Regions from separate parts of the Streptomyces sp. NPDC057900 genome, predicted to be linked through region 3. Evidence: riboswitches for the same ligand, from Rfam matches in the RefSeq annotation. Region 3 holds a riboswitch; each other region holds the start of a gene.
The links. Region 3 has a riboswitch for cyclic di-AMP ahead of ACFVQ0_RS27830 (M23 family metallopeptidase). Riboswitches for the same ligand answer to the same signal wherever they lie in the genome.

Region 1 (4,982 bases), on a different contig from region 3:
ACCGAGCGCACGTCCCAGGGGACGCGCACGCTCGACCCGTACTCCAAGCTGCTGGCCGAACGCGTCGTCTTCCTCGGCACCCCGGTCGACGACGTCGCGGCCAACGACCTGGTCGCGCAGTTCATGTACCTGGAGCACGACGCACCCGACCGGCCCATCCAGCTCTACATCAACTCCCCCGGCGGCACGTTCGGAGCCATGACGGCGGTGTACGACACGATGGCCTACCTCACCTGCGAGGTGGAGACGTTCTGTCTCGGCCAGGCCAGTGCCGGCGCGGCCGTCCTGCTGGCCGCGGGAGCTCCCGGCAAGCGGCACGCGCTGCCCGGCGCGCGGGTCGTGCTGCAGCAGCCCGAACTCCCGGAGCCGGTGCGGGGACAGCCGTCCGACCTGGAGATCGAGGCCCGGGAACTGGCCAGGATGCGCGAGACGCTGACGGGCATGCTGGCCCGTCACACCGGCCGCCCCGCCGAGCGGATCTCCGACGACACCGAGCGCGACCTCATCCTCGACGCCGAGGGCGCCAAGGCCTACGGGCTGATCGACCACGTCCTGCAGAACCGCGGGCCCCTGTTGCCGCCCGCCGCGAGGTGAACCCGCGATGCGGCCACCCGAGTTCCCGCCGCTGCCCGCCCTGACCCGCGCGGAGGGCGAGTTCGTCGACCGATACCTGGAAGTCGTCGACCAGCTGGGCCGGATCAACCCGGCCCGCGCCGACGACACCTACCGGGCGCTGCGCGCCGCACAGGCGCTCGCCTCGCACGCCGCGGCCCTGCGGGACGCGCTCACGTTGATGCACGAGCGGGGTGAAAGCCGGATCCACTCCGCCACGTTGACGCGGGCGTTACGGGTGCTGGACGGGGAGCGCCGCGCCGGGCGGCTCACCCTGCCGCCCGACCCGCCGAGTTGATCAACTCCCTTGCGCCGACACGCCCGACAGCTGGACCGAATTATCTCGCTCGTTCGGCGTAGGTGTTACCTCGCAGGAGGGACAGGCCAACTTGCGCTTTCGAAGTGGGTCGTGGGTGAAATCTCCCGTTCCGCCCCTGGTACGGCACTGGAAGGAGAAGTACGGCAACCCCCCGTAAGGGCCCCTGTCCACCCGAACGGGTCAGTCGTGATGAGCCTCACATATCACTGTTTCACCTCGGAAATCCGGCGTTCGGTGAGTCAAGATCCCTGGGACGACAAGCCCCCGCCACCGCGGCGGGGCGGTCCGGGCGGACGCCGAGTCCTGCCGCTGTCCGGATGCCTGGTCGACAGGAGTGGATCGGCAGGAGTGGAGGACCCGAGCACAACGGGCCGACCGGAGATCCGGTCGTCCCTCGGGGTGAAGCCGCCACGTGCGGCCGGGCGACTTCGCCAGCCCGAACCCGACAGGTCATCCTTCACAGGCGGCTGACGAAGGGTTGCGCATGACTGCGCAGGTTCATGTCCCGTCTCTCCTCACCCGAGCCACCACGGCCTCGGTTCTGACTCTCGCAGCCGTCGGCGGCACGCTGTTCGTCCCCGGCGCCGTGACCGACGCCCAGGCCGCGACTCATTCGATGAAGGCGCTCAACATCGCCGCGTCGAAGAAGGGATCGCCGTACCGGTGGGGCGCCACCGGCCCCAGCCGTTTCGACTGCTCGGGTCTGACGCTCTATTCGTTCATGAAAGCGGGCAAGAAGCTCCCGCGCACCGCCCAGCAGCAGTACAACAAGACCCGGCACATCTCCGCCTCGAAGCGGCAGCGCGGGGATCTGGTCTTCTTCCACTCCGGCCGCAGCGTCTTCCACGTGGGTATCTACGCGGGCAGCGGCAAGATCTGGCACTCACCGAAGACCGGTGCCGTGGTGCGGCTGGAGAAGATCTGGACGAAGAGCGTCTACTACGGCCGGGTCAGCTGACGCCACCGCCCCGCCGCATGACCCGCGCCCCGCGTCAGCGCACCAGGGTGCCGGTCACCAGTACCGCCCCCAGCACGGTGAGTGCCGCGCCGCTGCCGCCCTCGATCGCGCGGGCGGTGCGCGGCCGGCGCAGCCACCGGCCCAGCCGGTCCACCAGGAGCGCCACGGCCGGGAACCAGATCAGTGCGAGCAGTACGACGATCGCGGCGAGCAGCAGCGTACGGGGCAGCGGGGCGGCCCCGGCCGGGACGAACTGCGGAAGCAGGCTGAGGAAGAGCACCGGCGCCTTGGGGTTCAGGGCGTTGGTCAGGAAGCCCTGGCGCAGTGCGCGCCGCGTCCCGTTCGTGGCGTGCGCGTCACCGTCCCGCCCGGTGGCGGTTTCGGCGGCCGCCGCCTGCCCGGGGCCGCGCCGGGCCGCACGCAGCGCGCTGATGCCCAGGTAGAGCACGTACGCCCCGCCCAGGAGCTGAACCGTGCGGAACAGCACCGGCACCGCCACCAGCACGGCGGCCAGCCCGGCGACGGCGAGCGCGGTGTGCACGAGCAGGCCCCCGGCCACGCCGAGCGCGGTCGCCACCCCTGCGGAGCGCGAGGCGAGGGCGTTGCGTACGACGACGGTGAAGTCCGCTCCGGGCAGCGCGACCATGACGGCGGCGACTCCGAGGAAGGCGGTCAGTTGGGCGTCCATGGCTCCACCCTGGACCCGAACGGCCTTTAGCATGTACTTGCAATCCTGTGGGTCTGCCAAAAGGAACGCTTAATGTACGACCCGACACGGCTGGCGGCGCTGGTGGCGGTCGCGGAGGCCGGTTCGATCACCCGGGCCGCCGCCCGGCTGGGCTATACCGCGCCCGCGCTCTCCCAGCAGCTCGCCAAGCTGGAGCGGGAGGCCGGTGCCGCGCTGCTGGTCCGGCACCACCGGGGCGCCCGGCTCACCGCCGCGGGCGAGCTGCTCGCGGGCCGGGCCCGGCGGGTCCTGGACGAGATGGACCAGGCGCGCCACGAGCTGGCCCGGCTGGCCGGGCTCTCCGGCGGGCGGCTGCGGGTCGGCACCTTCACTACGGCCGGTATCCATCTGCTGCCCCCGGTGCTGAGCGCCTTCCGCCGGGCACATCCGGATGTGGAGCTGCTCGTCACGGATTACGAGCCGCCCGGCGGGGTGGCGGCCGTGGCCTCCGGCGAGGTCGATCTCGCGCTGACGCACGCGTACGAACCGGCCGCCACGGTGCCGCTGCCCTCGGGCGTCAGCGCCGAGCCCCTGCTGGTCGAGGAGCTGGTCCTGATCACCGCTGTGGGCCAGGTGCTGGCCGACGGGAGCGGGCGGCTGCCGGTGACGGACCTCGCGGGCCGGCCGCTGATCAGCAGCGCGCCCACGCATCCGCCACGGCGCGGGGTGGAGAACGCGCTGGCCGAGGCGGGCGCCCTGCCCGCGGTGGTCTGCGAGTCGCCCGGCTATGCGCTGGTGTGCGCGCTGGTCAGCGCGGGCATCGGGATCGCGGTGGTGCCCGAGATGGTCGCGGCGATGTCGCCGACGCCGCTGTCGGTGCGGAGGCTGGAGCCGGCCGCGTTCCGGCGGACCATCTCCGTGGTGCACCGCGGCGACCGGTCGAGCGCCGCGGCGGCGACCCTGCGGGCCCTGCTGCGCAGTGGGTTCAGCCGCTCCACCGCACCACAGTGACCCCGGCGCGCGGGCGCGGTCAGCTCTGGACGGGGACGCTCCACGGGAGCATGATCCAGACGGTCTTGCCGCCCTCCGCGGTGGGTGTGACGGTCAGCCGGCCGCCGTACTCCTTGGCCAGCGAGCGGATGATCACCATGCCGCGCCCGTTGTCCTGCTGAACGGCGGCGGGCAGCCGCTGGGGCCAGCGCGGGTGACTGTCCGTCACCCCGAGGTGCAACTGTTCCTCGCGCTCCAGGCGGAGGTCCACGGTGAAGGTGGGCGACTGGCCGAACGTGTGCTGGACGGCGTTGGTGGCCAGCTCGGAGACGATGAGCCGGACGGTGTCGGCGCCGTCGCTCCCGTCCGACAGCCCCCATTCGGCCAATACCCGGGCCACGTACCTGCGGGCCGCGGAGACCGAAACCGGCTCGCTCGGCAGCGTGACACTCGCCTCTTGTTGGTCCGCCATGGCCGGCCGCCCCTTTCCCGCCCGGAACCGACCCACGATCGGTCCGTGCTGTGCTTCGCGCCAGATTGCCACTGATGCTGCCCTCTGTGACGGCGATCCACCAAGATATGCATATATCTGTCGCTCAAAGCGGTGAACTCTTCGCTGGATACCGTGCGGGAGCGGCACACTGTCCGCTCGGCACGGAGTGGCCGGCGGGACTGGGAGGGGAGCCACCACATGCAGCACGGCCCTGCGGTGCGACGCCGCAAGCTCGGGGAGGAGTTACGGAGTCTGCGCCACACCTCGGGCCTCACCAGCCGGGAGGCGGCGCAACTGCTCGGCTGGCACCAGTCGAAGGTGAGCCGGATCGAGACGGGCGTCAGCGGGGTGCGGCCGGCGGACGTCACCCGGCTGCTGGACGCGTACGCCGTGGACGACCGGCAGTTGCGGGAGGTCCTGGAGACCCTCGCGGGCTCCGCGGGTGGTGGCGGGGCGGGCTGGTGGCACGCCTATCGCGGGCTCATTCCGCCCCAGTACCGCGACTTCATCAGTCTGGAGTCGCAGGCGCGCACCGCCCGGACCCTGGAAACCTCGGTGGTGCCGGGCCTGTTGCAGACCGCCGACTACGCACGCGCGGTGACCCGGGCCTCGCTCGACGGCCTGCCGTCCGGCCAGTTGGACTCGCTGGTCGAGGTGCGGCTCGCCCGGCAGGGGGTGCTCAGGAGCGATCCGCCGCTGAGGCTGAGCGCGGTGCTCGACGAGGCGGTGCTGAGGCGCGCGGTGGGTGGCCGGCGGGTCATGAGGGAGCAGCTCCGCCATCTCATCCGGCTGGCCCGGCTTCCGCATGTGGACCTCCAGTTGCTGCCCTTCTCGGTCGGCGGCTACGTCGGCCTCACCGGACCTTTCGTAATCTTCTCTTTTCCGAGCACTTCTGATCTGGATGTGGTCGTTCTTGACCACTTGACGAGTAGCCTCTATCTGG
Region 2 (4,982 bases), on a different contig from region 3:
CGCGGCGCAGGCGTCGGGCCGCCTGCGCGCCCGGCACATACGCCCGGCGCACGGGCCGTACGGCACCGGACCCGGCGCCTACCCGGGGTACGCCCCGTACCAGCCGTACGGCAGCCCCGCCCCGCACCCGGGCCCGGCCCCGTACGGTCAACAGCCGTACCCCGCCTACCCGTACGGGCAACAGCAGTACGGCCCGGCGCAGTACGGGCAGCAGCCGTACGGCGGCGGGCCGCAGTCCTCTTCCTAGGCGGACCGGGCCGACCAGGTGGTCTAGGCGGACGCCTCGGTGAGGGCGGTCAGCTCCTGGTCCGTCAGCCGCAGATCGTCGACGGCCAGCAGCGCGGGAAGCTGTTCGACCGTGCGGGCGGAGGCGATCGGTGAGACCACGGTCGGCCGGGAGGCCAGCCAGGCCAGCGCCACCGTGGCGATCTCGGCGTCCCGCTCCCGCGCGATCGTGTCGAGCGCGGTGAGGACCTTCTGGCCGCGCTCCGTCTCCAGGTGCTGGGCGGCGCCACCGGCGCGGGCACTGTCCACGGTCGTACCGGGGCGGTACTTGCCGGTCAGGAATCCGGAGGCGAGGGCGAAGTACGGGACGGCGGCGAGGCCGGCCTCGGCGCTCAGGTCCTGGAGTTCGCCCTCGTAGGTGTCGCGCGAGACGAGGTTGTAGTGCGGCTGGAGCGCCACGTAACGGGCCAGGCCCTCGCGCTCGGAGAAGTCCAGCGAGGCGCGGAGCCGTGCCGGGCTGATGTTGGAGGCGGCGATCTCGCGGACCTTGCCCTCCTTCACCAACTGGTCGAGGGCGGTGATGATCTCCTCGACGGGGACGGTCTCGTCGTCGTGGTGCGTGTAGTACAGGTCGATGTAGTCCGTGCCGAGCCGGCGCAGCGACTCCTCGGCCCCGGCCTTGATGGTGGCGGCGGCGAGCCCCTTGTACTCGGGGTGGGAGCCGACCTTGGTGGCCAGGACGACGTCGGAACGGTTGCCCCGCGCCGCGAACCACTTGCCGATGAGGGTCTCCGACTCGCCGCCCACGTTGCCGGGGATCCAGGAGGTGTACGTGTCGGCCGTGTCGACGAAGTTGCCGCCGCCCGCCGTGTACGCGTCGAGAACGGCGAAGGACTGCGCCTCGTCGGCGGTCCAGCCGAAGACGTTGCCGCCGAGGGAGAGCGTGGAGACCTGGAGGCCGGAGGAACCGAGTTTGCGGAGAGAAGTCATAAAAGGAACAACCCACGGCACCGCACGCGCTATTCCATGGCAGTTACAGCTACAGCTGCACCCGGACTGCACCCGTACATCTGCGCACCTGCGCACTCGGCCGGGACCGGCAGCCCTGACGTCGGGGGGTGAGCGTCAGGACTGCCGGGGATCGGTGGACTCAGACCGTCAGGCCCCGGGCGCGCAGCCACGGCATCGGGTCGATGCCGGTGCCGTCCGGGGTGTGGACCTCAAGGTGGAGGTGGGGGCCGGTCACGTTGCCGGTCGCGCCCACACGTCCGATGGTGTCCCCGGTGGTGACCTGCTGGCCGACGCTGACGCCGATCGAGGACTGGTGGCAGAACCACAGCTCCGTACCGTCCTCAAGCTCCAGGACCGTGCGGTAGCCGTACGCGCCGGACCAGCCGGCGGACTTGATGGTGCCGCTGTGGATGGCCTTGATCGGGGTACCGGTCGGCGCCGCGAAGTCGAGGCCCGTGTGGTAGCCGGAGGACCACATCGAACCGGCTTCACCGAAGGTCGAGGTGATCGTGTACGAGGAGGTGGGGATGGCGTAGCTGGCGGCGAGCTTGGCGAGCCGTACCGCCTCCGCCTTCTTCTTCGCCTCTTCCGCGGCCTTCTTCTTCTCGGCGGCGACCTTGGCCTCAGCGGCGTCCTGCTGCTTCTTCGCCTCTGCGGCGGCCTTCTCCTCGGCGGCCTTCTCCTCGGCCGCCCTGGCCTCGGCGTCGGCGGAGTCCTGCTGCTGCTCGGCCTGCTGGAGGATGCGGGCGCGGAGCGCCTCGCCGGCGTCCGTCGTGCCCTGCTCAGCCTCTGTGGTGGTGATGCCGGCCGTCGTCAGCGGGGCGGCGGCGGCCGCGACCTCGGTCTTCTCCGCCTCGGACTCACCCGAGAACAACGCGCCGACGCCGGGCAGGGACTTGGCCTCGGGAAGTTTGTCCGAGATGGCGTCGGGAAGAGAGATAGACACGGGCGGCTTGCTCTGGGCGGAGGCCATGCCACCCGCGCCGACGGCCGCGATGACGCCGACGCCGAGAACGGTGGAGCTACGGGCGAGGCCGTTGCGCTGCTTGGCGACGCGGTGCTTGCCGCGCACGGGGCGGATGGACTCCTCCGTGGGGTTCCATTCCTCCCACGCCCGGTCGGACCCGGCCTCGTCGGCGCGGAGGCCGCTGCCGAACTCGCTGCCCCGGTCGGTCCCGTAGGCGGTTCCGTAGTCGGCCCCGTGATCGGGTCCGTAGGCCGTCCCGTGGTTGGCGCCGTAGGCGGTTCCGTGGTTGGCGCCGTAAGCGGCACCGGGCCCGGTTCCGAAGTCGTTTCCGTGTTCGGGGGCGAACCGGGAGGGGGCTTCGGGGGCAGGCTTGTTGGACGCCACTGGGGCGCGCTCCTTTCCTTCCTTCTCGCCTACCGGGTTAGCTGACGGGTTCGGAGCAGGAAGGTCTCCTACGGGCTCCTCCGCCTCTCAACGAGACAGAGATGCCCGATTCACCCCATGTAGGTGGTTCCCCGGTTCCCTTGCGGAATTCGGCGCTCGCGCACGGTGCCGCCACTGACGGCGGCTGGGACAACCGCGCTGCGTTATCGAACGTTAATAGACACACGGGCCCGATTCCAAGCCGTTCCAACTGATCGTTCCGATCCTTGGCCTGGACTTTACGGGACACAACCGGGTGGAATCGGGCGAGTTGATCACCCCTCAACCGTTAGCCGTTTTCTGACGTTGCGTCAAATGTTATGCGGAGGGGTTCCTTACGGTTACCCACGGTGGCATCGGCCGCGCCTCTCCCCCACATCCGTCCGTACTCTCCCCCCACATCCGTCCGCACTCTCCCCGCCCGGCCCCTCACCTTCACCCGGCTCCGCCGTCCAGCCCCACGATCTTCACGGTCGTACGCCGGTCCGGCTGCCCCTCGGCCGGGCGCACGACCGCGAGCAGGGCCATGTCGTCGGTCGTCACCCCACCGGTGTGCAGCCGTACGTCATCGGTCAGCGCCGACAGCAGCTCCTCGGGTCCGGGGAAGATCCGTCCGCGCAGCCGCTCCGCGGGGTCGTAGAAGACCCCGTCGGCGTCGCGGGCCTCGGAGAGGCCGTCCGTATAGAGGAGCAGCGTCGACCCGGCGGGCAGCTCCCACTCGTCGGAGCGGTCCGGCCACACGCCCAGGTCCATCCCCAGCGGCAGCGCGGGCAGCGTGGGCCGCAGCTGCTCCAGCGCCCCGTCCGAGTGCAGCAGCAGCGGTTCGGGATGGCCGCGGTTGACGACGCGCACCCGGCCGGAGCCCTGCGGGATCTCCGCCAGCGCGGCGGTGACGAACCCCTCCACCGCGTCGAGCCCGCCGCGCCTGCTCGATTCCCGCGCCAGCGCCCGCTCCAGCCGCTGGGCCACCCCCTCCAGCGACCGCTCCTGCTCGGCGGCCTCCCGGAACGCCCCGATGATCACCGCCACCGCCTCCACCGCGTCCAGCCCCTTGCCGCGCACGTCCCCCACGACCAGCCGGACCCCGTACGGGGTGTCCGTGACCGAGAACAGGTCACCTCCGACGAACTCGTCCGCCTGCGCCGCCTCGTACCGCGCGGCCACGTACAGCCCGCCGATCCGGTCGGACGGCGTCGGCAGCACCGCGCGCATGGCGGTCGCCGCGATGACCCGGGCGGAGGCCAGCTGCTCGTTGCTGCGCCGGACGACTCCGTTGATGTAGACCGCGAGGACCGAGACGGTGAGGACGGTGAGCAGCTCGATGAACGGCACGACCCGGATCAGCGTTCCGCCGTAGAGCCGCAGCGCGGCCACGCAGAGCAGCGCACCAGCCCCGACCCGGATCGTGCCGGCCCGCGAGAAGAACGGTGCGGCGATCAGCGGGGCCGCCGCGAACAGGGGAACGGCGGTGAAGGCGGGCGGAGTGAGGAAGTCGAACAGAAACCCGCCGATGAGCATCGCCCCGGGCAGTACCCGGACGAGCCGGCGGTTCCGGACCTCGTAGGTGCGCCTCCCCCGCCGCTGCTCCCGCTTCCCCACCTCTACCTCTCCTGCCCGGTGCGCTCAGGGCCGCGGACGGTACCGCGCACCACTCCCAGACTTCCCGGAGCACGGTCGCGGAGCGAGTGCTCGACGGCCAATGGGATGACGCGCACGGCGCGGCACGTACGGAAACGAATCAGGCCCGGCACGCGCTATGCGTGCCGGGCCTGATTCTTCAGTAGCGGGGACAGGATTTGAACCTGCGACCTCTGGGTTATGAGCCCAGCGAGCTACCGAGCTGCTCCACCCCGCGTCGGTAAACACAACTCTACGGCATGTTCGACGCACTCATGACCACCCCGCGCTTCCCGGCATCCGACGCGCTCCCCGGCACCCGGCGCGCTTCTCGACACCCGGCGCGGCTGCTCACCGACCGCGCCGGAAACCTCAACGTGGCGAAATCGAGAAGGTATTGCGGGGGACACGTGTTCTGCCGCAAGGTATCTGCTGCATCCCCCGGACCGGTGGGCTGCCCGTGCGAGCGGCCCCGGAGCGCGCGTTTCACCGTGCCCGCAGGGTGCTCCCGGTCTCTCATCGCAGCCTGTCTGGAGGGCCTCCGCCGATGACCGCACCGCTCACTCCCGCCCCTGCCTCCACTTCCTCCCCCGTGGCCACTCCGGTGTCACCGCTGCGCGGTGCCGTCATCAGTGGCGTGATCGGCGGAGTGATCGGGGCGGTGATGAGCGCGGGAGTCAACTACGCGATCATCGGAGTGCCGGACAGCGAATCCGTCAACGCGGTCAACCACGCGGTA
Region 3 (4,982 bases):
ATCACCGCGTCGCAGCCCGCGTCGGCCAGCGCCTCCGCCAGCGCGTCCCGGAAGTCCTGCGGGGTGGCGGCGGTGGTGAGGTCGCGCGGCGGACGCGGGCGCAGCCCCTCGGCCAGGCAGGCGTCGTACGTGAGCAGCCCGAGGGATTCGGAGTTGCCGAGGATCGCGACGCGGCCGCCCGCCGGCAGCGGCTGGTCCGCGAGGAGCAGGCCCGCGTCGATCATCTCGGTCACCGTGTCGACGCGGATCACGCCCGCCTGCCGCATCAGCGCCGAGACGGTGGCGTCCGGGATCCGGCTGATGGGAACGGCGTGGCCGGGCGGGGTGGAGCCGCTGTGCCGGGCGCCCTTGACCACGACCACCGGCTTCACCGCGGCGGTGCGCCGGGCGAGACGGGTGAACTTGCGGGGGTTGCCGAGCGATTCGAGGTACAGCAGGGCGACGTCGGTGTCCGGGTCCTCGTACCAGTACTGGAGGAAGTCGTTGCCGGAGATGTCGGCGCGGTTTCCGGCCGAGATGAAGGTGGAGAGCCCCGCGCCGCGCCGGTAGAGCCCGGAGAGCAGGGCGATGCCGATCGCGCCGGACTGGGTGAACAGGCCGATGCGCCCGGAGGCGGGCCGTTCGGGGGCGAGAGAGGCGTTCAGCCGGACCGCTTCGGCGTTGTTGATGATGCCGAAGGCGTTCGGGCCGATGACGCGCATGCCGTACGCGCGGGCCTGGCGCACCAGTTCGCGCTGCCGTTCGCGGCCCTCCGCGCCCCACTCGGCGTATCCGGCGGAGAGGACGACGAGGCCCTGGACGCCGTGTTCCCCGCAGTCGGCGACGGCCTCCGGCACCCGCTCGGCGGGGACGGCGACGACGGCGAGGTCGACCGGTTCACCGATCTCGCCGAGGGAGCGGTGGGCGGGCACCCCGTCGATGGTGTCCTGGTCCGCGGCCAGGGCGCTGTTCACCGCGTAGGCGCGGCCGGTGAAGCCCGCGCCCAGGAGGTTGCGCAGGACGGTGCGGCCGACCCCGCCCGGGTTGCGCCCCGCACCGATGACGGCGACGGAGCCGGGGGCGAGCAGCCGCTGCACGGACCGCGCCTCCGCCCGCTGCTCACGGGCGCGCTGGACGGCGAGCGACTCGGCGGTCGGTTCGAGGTCCAGGGTGAGGTGGACGGAGCCGTCCTCGAAGCTGCGCTGCTGGGTGTATCCGGCGTCCCGGAACACCTTGATCATCTTGTTGTTGGCGGGGAGCACCTCGGCGGCGAAGCGCCGGATGCCGCGCTCGCGGGCGACGGCCGCGATGTGTTCGAGCAGCGTGGAGGCGACGCCTCGGCCCTGGTGCGCGTCCTGGACGAGGAAGGCGACCTCGGCCTCGTCCGCCGGGGCGGAGGCGGGCCTGCCCGTGGCGTCGATCCGGTCGTAGCGGACGGTGGCGATGAACTCGCCGCCCACCGTGACGGCGAGTCCCACCCGGTCGACGTAGTCGTGATGGGTGAAGCGGTGGACGTCCTTGGCGGAGAGCCGGGGGTAGGGGGCGAAGAAGCGGTAGTACTTCGACTCGTCGGAGACCTGCTCGTAGAAGCTGACCAGCCGTTCGGCGTCGTCCGTGGTGATCGGCCTGATCCGGGCGGTGCCGCCGTCGCGGAGCACCACGTCCGCCTCCCAGTGGCCGGGGTAGGCGTGATGCGGACTCTGCTCCACAGAGGGCTCCATGGGCAAAGCGTACGGCTCTGCCAGCGGTCGCGTGGGGGTCGGGGCCGGGGCAGTCTGGGGGTGGCCGGCCGACGGCGGAAGCGGTCCGCGGACGGGCCGCGGGTCGGCCGGAGCATCGCGCACTGCATGAGAGACTGGTCTAGACAACCATTGATTCGTGAAGGGCAGAACCATGGCTGAGCGCCGCGTCAACGTCGGTTGGGCCGAGGGCCTGCACGCCCGCCCCGCATCCATCTTCGTCCGTGCCGCCACGGCCTCCGGCGTCCCCGTGACCATCGCCAAGGCCGACGGCAACCCGGTGAACGCCGCGTCCATGCTCGCGGTGCTCGGGCTCGGCGCCCAGGGCGGCGAGGAGATCATTCTCGCGTCCGAGGCCGACAACGCCGATGCCGCTCTGGACCGTCTGTCCAAGCTGGTCGCCGAGGGGCTCGACGAGCTCCCGGAGACCGTCTGATCCAGCGGTCACGACCGCCCGGAATTCCTGCGCAAGAGCCGCGGCACCCCCGACCGGGAGCCGCGGCTTTCGCGTTGCGCGAGAATACCGTGCACAGCGACCCGCCATAGCGACCCGTACGGTCCGGCCGCCCGGAATAATTCAGGACGGCGCGCGGAACAACAAAATGGACAGCACCGGGAATGCCTCGGCGAATAGCTGCTTCTTGTATACGGCGTAATTGTTAATGACGGCCGCCCTGGGTGTTTACGGCATGTTGCGAAGTCCTCACCCGGCCGGCCCGGGGAACGGCCGGGGCGGCGGGGCGGCCCGGCCGGCGCAGCCGGTGCGCGGCGGTGGCCCGCTCGGCGTGCTGGGCGGCGAGCGCCCTCGCCCGTTCCGCGTCGCCGCGCGCCACGGCGTCCACGATGGCGCCGTACTCGGCCCAGGAATCGGCGGGGCGGGCCGGCGGGTCGACCGCGTACATCCAGGCGATCTTGTGCCGGAGCTGGGTGAGCAGTGCGATCAGGCCGGGGCTTCCGGAGGCCTGGGCGAGGGTCTCGTGGAACCAGCCGCCCAGTGAGCGCAGGTCCTCGCCCTCGCCCCGGCGGGCCCGCTCCTGGCCCAGCCTGACCAGGCCGCGCAACACCTTGAGGTGGGCGTCGGTGCGGCGCTGGGCGGCACGGGCCGCGCCGAGCGGCTCCAGCAGCATCCGGACCTCAAGCAGGTCCGCCGCCTCCTGCTCGTCGGGCTCGGCGACGCAGGCCCCGGCGTGCCTGCGGGTGACCACGAAGCCCTCGGACTCCAGGGTGCGCAGCGCTTCACGCACCGGGACGCGGGAAACCCCGTAACGGCGTGCGAGCACTTCCTCGGTGAGTCGGCTGCCGCGCTCGAAGACACCGGAGACGATGTCGTCACGGATTGCCGTGCATACCGAATGCGCCGGAATGCGCATGTCCGAACCTCCGCCTTAATCCCCGCGAAACGCGGCCGATCGACGCCTGTCCCGTGACTCTATTGCAATGCGGACGCATTTCCGATGCCGGGTGGAAATTCATGAATATCTTTTGGTCGCGGAGCGGGTACGGACGCGGGTACGGCTGAAGGCCCCGGCGCGTCGCCGGGGCCTTCAGTGAGGTGCTTCGCGTCGGTCAGACGGTGACGCCGTGGGCGCGCAGATACGCGACCGGGTCCATGTCGGAGCCGTACGACGGGGTGGTGCGGGCCTCGAAGTGGAGGTGCGGTCCGGTGGCGTTGCCGGTGGCACCGGAGAGGCCGATCCGCTGCCCCTGGCCGACGCTCTGGCCGACGGACACGGCGATCGAGGAGAGGTGGCCGTACTGGGTGTACGTGCCGTCCGTCATCCGGAGCACGATGTTGTTGCCGTACGCGCCGCCCCAGCCGGCCTCGACGACCGTACCGGCGCCGACGGCGACGACGGAGCTGCCGGACGCGGCGTGGAAGTCGATGCCGGAGTGGCTGCCGGAGGACCACAGGGAGCCGCTGGACTTGTAGCCGGTGCTCACGTAGGAACCCGCGACGGGCAGCTGGAAGGTGCCCAGCCGGGCGCGCTCGGCGGAGCGGGCGGCACGCGCCTCGCTCTCGCGGGCCTTCTTGGCCTTGGCGGCGGCCTTGGCCTTCTCGGCCTTCGCCTCTGCCTTCTTCTTCGCGTCGACGGCGGCCTTGGCCTTCGCCTTGGCGGCGGCGTCGGCCTGCTGCCGCTGCGCGTCCGCCTGGGCGTCGATCCGGTCGGCCAGGTCGCCCTCGATGGCGATGATCTGGGAGAGGCCGGTGTCGGTGGCGGTGGCCTCGGTGTCCGCGGCGAGCGCCGGGGAGGCCAGCGAGCCGATGACCCCGGTGGTCGCCAGGGTCGCGATGCCGACGGCCTTCGCGCCGCGGCGCGTCATACGGCACGGGGCACGGTGCTTCCCGGTGGCACGGGTGAACGCCATGAAGTGGCTGGTCCTTTCCTTCCTTCTCGCCTACCGGGTTAGCTGACGGGTTCGGAGCAGGAAGGTCTCCTACGGATGCGCCGGCCTCGCACGAGGCATGGGCATCCGATTCACCCCAGGGACTGCGTGGGTCCCCGGCTCCCCGGGCTCGCGCCTGACGGGGACTCGGCGATGGCTGCCCGGTACGTCGCGGATGCGGCATACGAGTGACGGACAGCCGCGCCGACGCTAAGCGGGGGCACTTCCCCGCACCAAACGGACAGGCCGTTTTGTAGCGCATCCCACAGGGCAGACAGGCAACCTCTCCACCAAAACGGACAAAAGGCGAGGCCCTGGCGGCAGACGACCCGCCAGGGCCTCGTCCCCGCCCCGCTGTCGGGGGCAGTAACAGGTCAGCCGGTGACGACCGAGACCTCTCCGATGCCGAGAGCCGTGACGGGCTCCTTGATCTGTGCGGCGTCCCCGACGAGGACCGTGACCAGCCGGTCCTCCGGGAAGGCGTTGACCACGGCCGCCGTAGCCTCCACCGTGCCGGTCTCCGCCAGGCGCGCGTACAGCTGTGCCTGGTAGTCGTCCGCGAGGTGCTGTTCGACCTGGTCCGCGAGGGTGCCCGCGACGGAGGCGGCCGTCTCGAACTTCAGCGGTGCCACGCCCACGAGGTTCTGCACGGCCGTCTCGCGCTCGGCGTCCGTCAGGCCCTCAGCGGCCAGCGTCCGCAGCACCTTCCACAGGTCTTCCAGCGCCGGTCCGGTGGACTCCGTGTCCACCGAGCCGCTGATGGCGAGCATCGCGGCGCCGGTCGCCCCGGAGGCGGAGTCCCGGGCCGAGGAGCGCAGCACCTGGGCGAAGGCGCGCACGCCGTAGGTGTAACCCTTCTCCTCACGCAGCACCCGGTCG
Region 4 (4,982 bases), on a different contig from region 3:
AGGGCCCTGGCCATCAGCCGCAGCTGCCCGCCCCACACCATCGTCGGGACGGAGGCCGCGAGCATCAGCGGCTCGTACTCCATGGGGTGACCCATGCCGATCAGGTCGCGGACCGCGTCGGGCTGGTCGTAGGTGGAGTAGTCGAAGATCTCCTGGCAGCGGATCGCGTCGACCGTGCTGCCGAGTCCGCTGATCATCAGGGGCAGCACGTCGTTGCCCCAGCCGGGGTCGACACCGGAGACGAACAGGGAGCCGCCGCCGTCCGCGACAGCGGCCAGGACCGGGTCGCGCAGCTCGGGCGGGGCGCTCCGCTGGTCGTAGAGGGCGTACAGGGCGGGGGTGACGACCACCGCCCCGGTCCGGACCGCCCTGGTGATGTCGGCGAGCGCCTCGTCGGGGCGGATGTCCCCGGACGCCGCGTACACCACCGCGCCGGGAGCGGTGGCCAGCACCGCGTCGATGTCGTCGGTCGCCGCGACGCCCAGATCGCGGCCGGTCCCGGCGAGGTCGCCCGCGTCGCGGCCCACCTTGCCCGGATCGTGAACAAGCACATGCGCCAGTTTCAGGGCCGGATGGGCCTCGACGGCGCGGATGGCCGCGCGGCCGACATTGCCGGTTCCCCAGACCACCGTGGAAATCATGCGGCGGAGGGTAGCGCGCGGGATGAAAGGTTCATAGTGCCATCGCGCACCCGGTTGCGGGGCGCCCCCGAGCGGGTCCGCGGGGGCCGCACGGCACGCGAAAGGGGCGGGAAGGAGCCGCGTGGCCCTTCCCGCCCCTGCGCCCGGTTCCTCCCTAAGGCGGAGCCGGGGTATGTCAGTAGGCGCCGAAGACGTTGTCGATCGAGCCGTAGGTGGCCGCCGCGTAGTTGCAGGCGGCGGTGATGTTGGCGACCGGGTCGAGGATGTCCATCGACGTACCGGCCACGTGGTAGGCGTCGAAGGTGGGCTGGATCACCTGGAGGAGACCCTTGGAGGGTGTGCCGGCGACGGCGTTCGAGTCCCAGTTGTTCACGATCTGCGGGTTGCCGGAGGACTCGCGGATCACGTTGCGGTAGATGCCGTCGTAGCTGCCCGGGATGCCGTTCTGGGCCATGACGGCGAGCGACTCCTTGATCCAGCCGTCGAGGTCGTCGGTGTACGCCGTCGCGGCCTGCGCGGGAGCGGTGGCCGCGGTCTCGGTGGCGGTGGTCCCGGTGGCGGCGGTCTTCTCCGCGACGGGCGCGACCGTCCGCTCGGAGCGGTCGGCGCGGTCGGTTCCCTCGGACCGGTCGGACGACTGCGCGGCGTCGGTCGCGGGCTTCGATTCGGTGGCGGCCTTCGAATCGGCGGTGGGAGCCGCCTTCGGGGCCACGGCGGCGGACTTGGCGCCGATGGTCAGCTTGAGGCCCGGGTGAATCAGGTCGGGGTTACCGCCGACCGCACTCCGGTTGTCCTGGTAGAGCCGCTCCCAGCCACCGCTGAGGGAATGCCCACGGGCGATCTTGGCAAGCGAATCGCCGGAGACCACGGAATAGACGGTGGACTCCGCCTTGTGGGCCGCAATTCCCTTGGCCGCAAAGGGGGTCGAGGATGCCGACTTTTCCGCGACGGCGGGGTGCGCCGGTGCGGCAGAAGCGGATCCGGCACCGATCAGGGGGAGCGCGAGAACGACTCCGCCCGTACTCACGGCGATGAAGCCGCGGGTCAGGGTGGTGGACTTGAAACGACGGTACTTACCCGTGATGGGCATGGCGTATTTCCTCTCCGCCGCCTGCGAGGTGAGCTGTCGGGTTCGGACTGGAGATGTCCGGCCGCACGTGATGGCGACTTAACCCCAAGCCGCTCCGGATTCCGGACCGGCAGTAAACCTGGGTCCCCCGCTCCTGCCGTACGTGAGTGGGTCGGGTTCCCGGACGGCGGCAGGATTCGGCGTTCCATCCGGATTGACGGTGACCGTAAGCGAAAAACGCCGGACGAAACAAGCCCGGAATTCTTGATCCCAATTGATTCGCAAGATCAATTAAAGGAAATGCTCAGCATCAGACCTGCCGGGGGAAGTCAACTTTCTTGGCACAGCAGGGAACCGAGGCCGGACGCACCGCGTCCGGGGCCGGGAAGGTGACGCTGACCACTGAGCCCGAAAAGGGCGATTTGCCCGGCACCCCGACCTTTGGGCCGTACATAAAGGGGCCCAGGGTGACCATTGATGGCGTTTGCGATTAACCACCCAATAAGGACATTTCACCACCCCCGGCAACCACACCACCCGCGACCTCGTACCCCACAGATGCATCTCCATTGATGCATCGAAATAGATGCACTACGGTGTGGTTCATCGGCCGGCGCTCATGGCGCCGCCCACCACTGCGACCGGGAGAACCCGATGTTCCTCGACACCGATGGCGCCACGCTCCACTACGAGACCCGTGGCTCCGGGCCCCTGCTGCTCGTCTCCCAGAGCGGTGAGGGCGACGCCGACCGCAGCACCGACCTGGTCGACCGGCTCGTGGACCGCTGGACCGTGGTCACCTACGACCGCCGGGGCCTCTCCCGCAGCACGCTCGACGATCCCGGGCAACGCGTCACCATGGCGCAGCACGCCGACGACGTGCACCGGCTGCTGGCCGAACTGACCGATGAGCCCGCCCTGATGCTCGGGTGCAGCATGGGCGCCGCCATCGGGCTGCACCTGGCGCTCGCCCACCCCGAGCAGCTCGGGCTGCTCGTGGCGCACGACCCGGTCGCGCCGTCCCTGCTGCCCACCGGACGGCGCGAGCGGCACGCCGCCGAGCTGGCGCACCTTCAGGATGTCTACCGCGACGGCGGCCTGGCAGCGGCCTTCCCCGAGATCGCCCGGGTCCTCGGCATCGACCCGGCGCGCCAGGAGACCGAACCGGGGCTCACTCCGATGCCGCTCACCCCGCGCCGTGTGGCCAACTTCGGCTTCTTCATCGAGCGCGACTTCACCGCCGTCATCGAATCCGAGCTCGACCGGGAAGCACTGCGGGCGACTCCCGTACGCATCGTGCCCGCGAGCGGCGGCGCCATGGCGTCGTCCGTCTTCGTCGGCCAGTGCGCACAGAGCCTCGCCGAAGTGGTCGGCCGGGAGGTCGTCCCGTTCCCCGGCGGGCACAACGGCAACACCACGCATCCACGGGCGTTCGCCGCCCGGCTGCGGGACGTGCTGTCCGAGGTCTGAGCGGGGTCGGAGCGAGGTCCGAGCGAGGTCCGAGCCGGGGCGCCGTCGGACGGGACGGCGGCCGGCGCCCCCGTGACGGTGAGCGGATCAGTGCGGCCGGCTGCCGCCCTCGCGCCGGAGTCGCGCCGAAAGGTGGTGCTGGAGCGGCCGGCCGACCGCCGCGAGGTCGTGGACGAATTCGAGCGTGCCGTCATCCGTCAGGGTGTAGCGACGGCGGGTGGCCTTGACCTCCTTGGCGGTGGGCGCGAGCGCGACCTGATGGGTGGCGAGGTCGGCCACGCCGTCGGCCGCACGGCCCGTCAGGATCTCCGCGACACCGGTGGGCTGGGTGATCAGCGCCTCCACCCGTCCGTCCGCCTGCATCCGCCACCAGCCGCTCTCCCGTGCGGACGGCCGCAACGGGGCGCCGTCCGCGTCGAGCAGCCAGGCGCGCGCCTCGTAATGGAGGAAGGGCCGCCCGTCGTGACTGAAGGTCACCTGCTGCGCGTACCGGAACTCCTCGGCGAGCGTCGGGTACTCACCGCTCCCCCGCCCGGCCCAGGTGCCCAGGAAACCGCTCAGCGGCGCGAGCAGAGCGTGCGGGGCAGGCGCCGCGTCCGGCCGGAACGCGTCGGGGTACGGGTGCGGCTGGGCGGGTTCGAACATCTTGCGCGCTCCTGGGTCGGGGACGGTGCCGGTGCCGGTTGGCAGCCTAAGGGCTGTCCCGTTGATCCGGCGCCGGGCAGGTACGTCGCGCTGCCGGCGGGGCAATGAGGGGGTCAGCCGCTGGACTCGGCCTCGGGCAGCGGATCACCCCTCCGTCTCCGAGAGCCCCTTCGCTCGCGGGTAGATCCGCCCGGCGGAAGTCCGGCGGGCGGAGAACCTGCCGTAGCCGCATTCGCCGACGGCTTGGCGGGCCGGTGGGGTGGGCGGACCGGCCGCGTTCACCGATGTGCCGCCAGCACTGCCGCGATCCCCTCTCGCAGATCCTTGACGAAATACCCGGGAACCTCCAGCGACGGGAAATGTCCCCCGCTTTCCGGCTCCGACCATCTGACGATCCGCCGGTACCGTTCCCGCGCCCAGGGGCGCGGGCATTTCTCGACGTCGCGGGGATACATGGTGAGTGCTGACGGAACGTCGACCCGAAGTCCGGGGTCCAGCGAGTTGTGGCTTTCGTAGTAGATACGGGCCGCAGAGGCACCGGTTCGCGTCAGCCAGTAAAGGGTGACGTCATCAAGAACGCGGTCGACGGGAATCCTCTCGAACGGGCTGTCCTCGGTATCCGACCATTCCGCGAACTTGTCAAGGATCCAGGCAAGAAGCCCGACCGGTGAATCGACGAGCGAGTAGCCGATGGTCTGCGGCCGGGTCGCCTGCTGTTTCGCGTACGCCGCGCGGTGGCGCCAGAAGTCGGCGGTTTCCTCGGCCCATTCGCGCTCGGTCGCGGTCAGTCCGTCCGTGGTCATTCCGGGCGGCGCCTCCGCGAACGTGGTGTGGATGCCGAGAACGTGTGCCGGGAATCTGCCGCCGAGGACCGTGGTGATATTGCCTCCCCAGTCACCGCCGTGGGCCGCGAACCTGCTGTAGCCGAGCCTTTCCATCAGCTCCACCCATGCGGCCGCGATCTTCTCGGTTCCCCACCCGGTGATGGCCGGCCTCTCGCTGTATCCGAATCCCGGCAGCGAGGGCACCACGACGTGGAACGCCGGTGCGGCCGCGTCTTCCGGATCCGCCAGCTCCTCCACCACATCGGCGAACCGGACGATGCTGTCCGGCCAGCCGTGCGTCAGGAGCAGCGGAGTCGCGTCCACGCGCGGGGA

Region 1: linked by a shared signal. The riboswitch ahead of ACFVQ0_RS23715 (C40 family peptidase) and the one ahead of ACFVQ0_RS27830 (M23 family metallopeptidase) in region 3 are both predicted to bind cyclic di-AMP.
Region 2: linked by a shared signal. The riboswitch ahead of ACFVQ0_RS17405 (M23 family metallopeptidase) and the one ahead of ACFVQ0_RS27830 (M23 family metallopeptidase) in region 3 are both predicted to bind cyclic di-AMP.
Region 4: linked by a shared signal. The riboswitch ahead of ACFVQ0_RS24425 (transglycosylase SLT domain-containing protein) and the one ahead of ACFVQ0_RS27830 (M23 family metallopeptidase) in region 3 are both predicted to bind cyclic di-AMP.

The regions. Positions count from the first base shown of each region.
Region 1 covers NZ_JBHVOI010000006.1:206,338-211,319, reverse strand. The annotation lists gene ACFVQ0_RS23725 (ATP-dependent Clp protease proteolytic subunit) at 1-594, shown strand, start outside; gene ACFVQ0_RS23720 (hypothetical protein) at 602-910, shown strand; cyclic di-AMP (ydaO/yuaA leader) riboswitch at 1,240-1,412, shown strand; gene ACFVQ0_RS23715 (C40 family peptidase) at 1,416-1,889, shown strand; gene ACFVQ0_RS23710 (LysE family translocator) at 1,924-2,577, opposite strand; gene ACFVQ0_RS23705 (LysR family transcriptional regulator) at 2,650-3,567, shown strand; gene ACFVQ0_RS23700 (ATP-binding protein) at 3,587-4,018, opposite strand; gene ACFVQ0_RS23695 (helix-turn-helix domain-containing protein) at 4,238-4,982, shown strand, end outside.
Region 2 covers NZ_JBHVOI010000003.1:710,232-715,213, reverse strand. The annotation lists gene ACFVQ0_RS17415 (PrsW family glutamic-type intramembrane protease) at 1-247, shown strand, start outside; gene ACFVQ0_RS17410 (aldo/keto reductase) at 271-1,215, opposite strand; gene ACFVQ0_RS17405 (M23 family metallopeptidase) at 1,376-2,587, opposite strand; cyclic di-AMP (ydaO/yuaA leader) riboswitch at 2,599-2,752, opposite strand; gene ACFVQ0_RS17400 (PP2C family protein-serine/threonine phosphatase) at 3,062-4,225, opposite strand; tRNA gene ACFVQ0_RS17395 (tRNA-Met) at 4,408-4,481, opposite strand; gene ACFVQ0_RS17390 (hypothetical protein) at 4,791-4,982, shown strand, end outside.
Region 3 covers NZ_JBHVOI010000009.1:112,571-117,552, reverse strand. The annotation lists gene ACFVQ0_RS27845 (GNAT family N-acetyltransferase) at 1-1,700, opposite strand, end outside; gene ACFVQ0_RS27840 (HPr family phosphocarrier protein) at 1,873-2,154, shown strand; gene ACFVQ0_RS27835 (GntR family transcriptional regulator) at 2,378-3,088, opposite strand; gene ACFVQ0_RS27830 (M23 family metallopeptidase) at 3,285-4,085, opposite strand; cyclic di-AMP (ydaO/yuaA leader) riboswitch at 4,099-4,266, opposite strand; gene ACFVQ0_RS27825 (M16 family metallopeptidase) at 4,478-4,982, opposite strand, start outside.
Region 4 covers NZ_JBHVOI010000006.1:390,105-395,086, reverse strand. The annotation lists gene ACFVQ0_RS24430 (dihydrodipicolinate reductase) at 1-641, opposite strand, end outside; gene ACFVQ0_RS24425 (transglycosylase SLT domain-containing protein) at 817-1,731, opposite strand; cyclic di-AMP (ydaO/yuaA leader) riboswitch at 1,735-1,923, opposite strand; gene ACFVQ0_RS24420 (alpha/beta fold hydrolase) at 2,365-3,180, shown strand; gene ACFVQ0_RS24415 (FABP family protein) at 3,268-3,825, opposite strand; gene ACFVQ0_RS24410 (epoxide hydrolase) at 4,104-4,982, opposite strand, start outside.